One region of the Rahnella sp. Larv3_ips genome, then DNA from elsewhere that is predicted to be linked to it. Evidence: predicted binding sites of a transcription regulator. Region 1 holds the regulator's gene; the other holds the start of a gene.
The links. The regulator CRP, encoded in region 1, controls carbon source genes, mostly activating them, when cyclic AMP is high. The targets are predictions, from matches to a motif close to ATGTGANNNNNNTCACAT.
Positions count from the first base shown of each region.

Region 2: aaeR (HTH-type transcriptional activator AaeR) is a predicted target of CRP. The motif match lies at 1,125-1,142, and genes of this name have one in related genera.

Region 1 is NZ_MJIB01000021.1:668,021-670,224, forward strand. Features, by position in the region: gene ED901_RS22545 (YccS/YhfK family putative transporter) at 1-671, opposite strand, end outside; gene crp (cAMP-activated global transcriptional regulator CRP) at 733-1,365, opposite strand; gene ED901_RS22555 (OsmC family protein) at 1,728-2,135, shown strand.
Region 2 is NZ_MJIB01000003.1:414,308-416,511, reverse strand. Features, by position in the region: gene tldD (metalloprotease TldD) at 1-135, shown strand, start outside; gene aaeR (HTH-type transcriptional activator AaeR) at 169-1,107, opposite strand; gene aaeX (p-hydroxybenzoic acid efflux pump operon protein AaeX) at 1,390-1,593, shown strand; gene aaeA (p-hydroxybenzoic acid efflux pump subunit AaeA) at 1,601-2,204, shown strand, end outside.

The DNA of each region.
Region 1 (2,204 bases):
CCGTGCTGCGGCAGCATGTGCAGCTGCTGATAAAGCAGGGCGATAAGATCGATGACCTGTTGCTGGCGCTTGAGCAGCGGCGGCAACGCGGTTTCAGGGTCGGTATGCTGCGTCAGCAGGCTGTATTTGGCTTCGAAATAATCCGCCAGTTGCAAATACAGCTGACTGAGGGTTTCGCGCATCGGTTGTTCTTTTGATATGCGAAACCACGCCCAGTTAAACAGGCCGTACCAGGCGGTGCCTGCGGCAAACAGCGCGGGTGCCTGCCACATCGGCCTGACGCCCACCATGCTGAGGGTAAAGATGGTCGCTACCAATGCACCGGGCAACAGACGCGCATGGAGCGGGCTGATTTCGCCGGTGACGCCAAGTAATAATGCCAGCGACAGCATGATCAGCGGCAGCGGGAGGTGCCACCCGGTCAGCATCACTTGCAGCAGAATGCTGCCCAGCGCAAACAGAGCACCACCAATAATGAGACGTTTAAAAAAGCGTTTGTGGGGAGTATCAAGACCGGCGACGTTACAGCAGGCAGGGCAGAGGGAAAACAACAGGCCCATTTGCAGATTCCCAAACAGCCAGCAGATGCCGACCGGCAGACATAACACCAGCGTCTGACGCAGTGCATAGTTCACTTCGGGATGATAAAACAGCCTTCGCCATAGCGTCATGGATGAAGCTTAGCCCATAAAAAAGGCGCGACAGTAAGCTGTCGCGCCTTTTTTTGAGGGATTAACGTGTGCCGTAAACGACAATCGTTTTACCGTGTGCGGAGATCAGGCTCTGATCTTCCAGCATCTTGAGAATGCGGCCGACGGTTTCACGGGAGCAACCGACGATCTGACCGATTTCCTGGCGGGTAATTTTAATCTGCATCCCGTCCGGGTGGGTCATGGCATCTGGCTGTTTGGCCAGATTCAATAAGGTCTGAGCGATACGGCCCGTTACGTCGAGGAAAGCAAGGTTACCGACTTTCTCTGACGTCATTTGCAGACGGTTTGCCATCTGCGCGGAGAGGCGCATCAAAATGTCCGGGTTAACCTGAATCAGCTGGCGGAATTTTTTATAAGAAATTTCAGCCACTTCGCAGGCAGTTTTAGCACGTACCCAGGCACTGCGTTCCTGACCTTCTTCGAAGAGTCCCAGCTCGCCGATGAAGTCACCTTGGTTAAGGTAGGAAAGTATCATCTCTTTGCCTTCTTCATCTTTAATCAGGACGGCAACCGACCCTTTCACGATGTAGTACAGCGTTTCGGCTTTTTCACCCTGGTGAATCAGCGTACTTTTAGAAGGATACTTATGTATATGACAGTGAGACAGGAACCATTCAAGTGTCGGGTCTGTTTGTGGCTTGCCGAGAACCATTTGCTATTATCCTCTGTTATTATCGCTGCCCAAAATCACAGGGCTCAGAGTTCCCTGTACGGCGTCTGAATATTAATGCGCCCTATCAGCATGTAACTCACCAGAAATGCTGCAAGCGGATGTCGGAGTGAAACAGCCTGTTAATTGCTGTTATCACCTTGGGTTCTGTTCTTAAACCGCGAAAACCGTCACCGCAATTTACTGGAAAGTATGTTTCGGCTTTGTTTGTAACACAGGTTTGCAATGCTGTCTTGTGTTGTCTCGCTTCAGCATGATGGCGATCGGGTTACGTTGCCAGTTTTTAGGTGAAAGGGTACTCTGGGGTGAAAATTTGATGAATAAGAACGCCAGGAGATAAGCAAATGCACGCACGCGTAAAATGGGTGGAAGGTCTGACGTTTTTAGGTGAATCCGCGTCGGGTCATCAGGTTTTAATGGACGGGAATGCCGGTGATAAAGCACCGAGCCCGATGGAAATGTTGCTGATGTCCGCGGGTGGCTGTAGCGCGATCGACGTGGTGTCGATTTTGCAAAAAGGCCGCAGCGATGTCCGTGACTGTGAAGTGAAACTGACGTCAGAACGTCGCGAAGAAGCACCGCGTTTGTTCACACACATCAATCTGCACTTCATCGTCACCGGTAAAGACCTGACCGACAAGGTTGTGGAGCGCGCCGTCAGCCTGTCAGCTGAGAAATATTGTTCCGTTTCTCTGATGCTGGGCAAAGCCGCCTCGATCACCCACAGTTTTGAAGTGGTTAACGTCGAATAAGTCACGACCAGTCATACGTCTGGCACTGATGACGCAGTAAATCCAAAAATCGCCGCGCGGCAAAAATCC
Region 2 (2,204 bases), on a different contig from region 1:
ATTTCCATGGTAGGTAACGATCTGGCGCTCGATAAAGGCGTCGGTGTGTGCGGCAAAGAAGGCCAGAGCCTGCCGGTCGGGGTCGGTCAGCCAACCCTGAAACTGGATAATCTGACAGTGGGCGGTACCGCTTAAGTTTTGTTTTAGCCTCCCCTGATCAGGGGAGGTTTACCCCCACGTCGTTCCCTTTTTCCCCTGCCTGTAGCCCTGATACACCTTACTGACCTGTTTAAAGTAATCCGTCAGATAGTTAATGCATACCTGCACTTTCAGCGGCAGTTTGTCTTTTTCGGTATACAGCGCGTAAACCGGGCGAGGATCTGACTGGTAGCTGCGGAACAAGATCTCCACTTCCCCGGCATTGATTTCTTCGATGATCCACATCAGCGGCACATAAGCGATACCCACCCCGGCTTTCAGCCAGCGGATCATCGTTTGCGAATCATTGGTGACGAAACGCCCCTGCGGATTGATCCGGGTGGTAATGCCCTCGGGCGCGATCAGTTCAAACTCACTGTCGGGGCGCACGCTGTATTCCAGCCATGAGAAATTCACCATATCCGCCGGTTTTTCCGGCGTACCGTGCTGGGCCAGATAGCTGCGCGCGGCACACACGACCATGGGCATCGAGCCGAGTTTTGTGGAGAACAGGCTGGAATCCTGCAACGCCCCGACGCGGATCACCAGGTCTAAGCCGTCGGCGATCAGATCCGGCGCCGGAATGCCGGTGACCAGATTCACGGTCAGGCCGGGATATTCACTGAGCATCTCGGCAGTCATGGCAGCAAGAACATTTTGTGCCATTGTCGATGAGCTGCCGATGCGCAACGTGCCGGTGGGTGTGTTGTTGAAGGCGTATAATTGCTCATGCACTTCGCGCACGTCTTGCAGCATTTTCCGGCAGCCCTGATAGTAAATCTTTCCGGCTTCAGTCAGACCAATGCTGCGTGTGCTTCGGTTTAGCAATTTGATTTGTAAGTCATTTTCAAGTTTTGAAATCGTCTGGCTGATGGCGGAAACGCTCATGTCGAGACGTCGTGCCGCCGCGGTAAATGAGCCGCTTTCAACCACCTGGGCGAAAATTGACATACGTTTTAATCGGTCCATTGTTAACTCTGGCTTAAAAGTGATTTAGATCACATAACGTTGATCACTTGATAATAAGCAGGCTAATATACTCTCCCGGGCGATAACCCTCAGGTCGCATTTTCCTGACGGCTTACCTTCGCACACTTCCCTGGCAACCCCACAGTTTTCGTCGTCACTTCCCGTGAAGATTTATCTCCGGGTTTGTGAGCTGTTGCCTAAAATAATGAATAATGTGTGCGCGGGACTCACCACACCTTTTTCTGGTCATACTGCCCGTCGTCATAATGTAAGGAATTTTTGATGAGTTTGCTTCCGGTAATGGTGATTTTCGGATTGTCGTTTCCCCCGGTGTTTTTTGAAATACTGCTGGCGCTGGTCGTGTTTTTCCTGCTGCGACGCGTCTTGCAGCCCACTGGGATCTACGACTTTGTCTGGCACCCGGCGTTGTTCAACACAGCATTGTATTGCTGTCTTTTCTACCTGATCTCCTGCATGTTCGTCTGAGGGCGTTGTGAAAAATTTCTCTATAAAAATAATACGTTATGCAATTACGCTGATCCTTGTCGTTCTGGCTGTCATCGCTATTTTCAAAGCCTGGGCGTTCTACACGGAATCACCGTGGACCCGTGATGCCAAATTTACCGCCGACGTCGTCTCTATCGCGCCCGACGTGACCGGCCTGATTACCGATGTCCCGATCACGGACAACCAGCTGGTGAAGAAGGGGCAAATCCTGTTCAAAATCGACCAGCCGCGTTATCAGCAGGCGCTGGACGAAGCGAGCGCTGACGTGGCTTATTATCAGGCACTGGCCGCCGAGAAAAGACGCGAAGCCGGACGCCGCGTGAAACTGGGCGTGCAGGCGATGTCGCAGGAAGAGATAGATCAGGCGAATAACGTTCTGCAAACCGCCCAGCATCAGCTGGCGAAGGCTCAGGCAGCACGTGATCTGGCGGTGCTCGATTTACAGCGCACCGTGGTGGTGGCTCCGGCAGATGGCTGGGTGACTAACCTTACCGTGCATCCGGGGAACTACATTAACCGTGGTTCTACGGCCGTGGCGTTAGTGAAGAAAAACTCCTTCTACATTCTGGCTTATCTGGAAGAAACCAAAC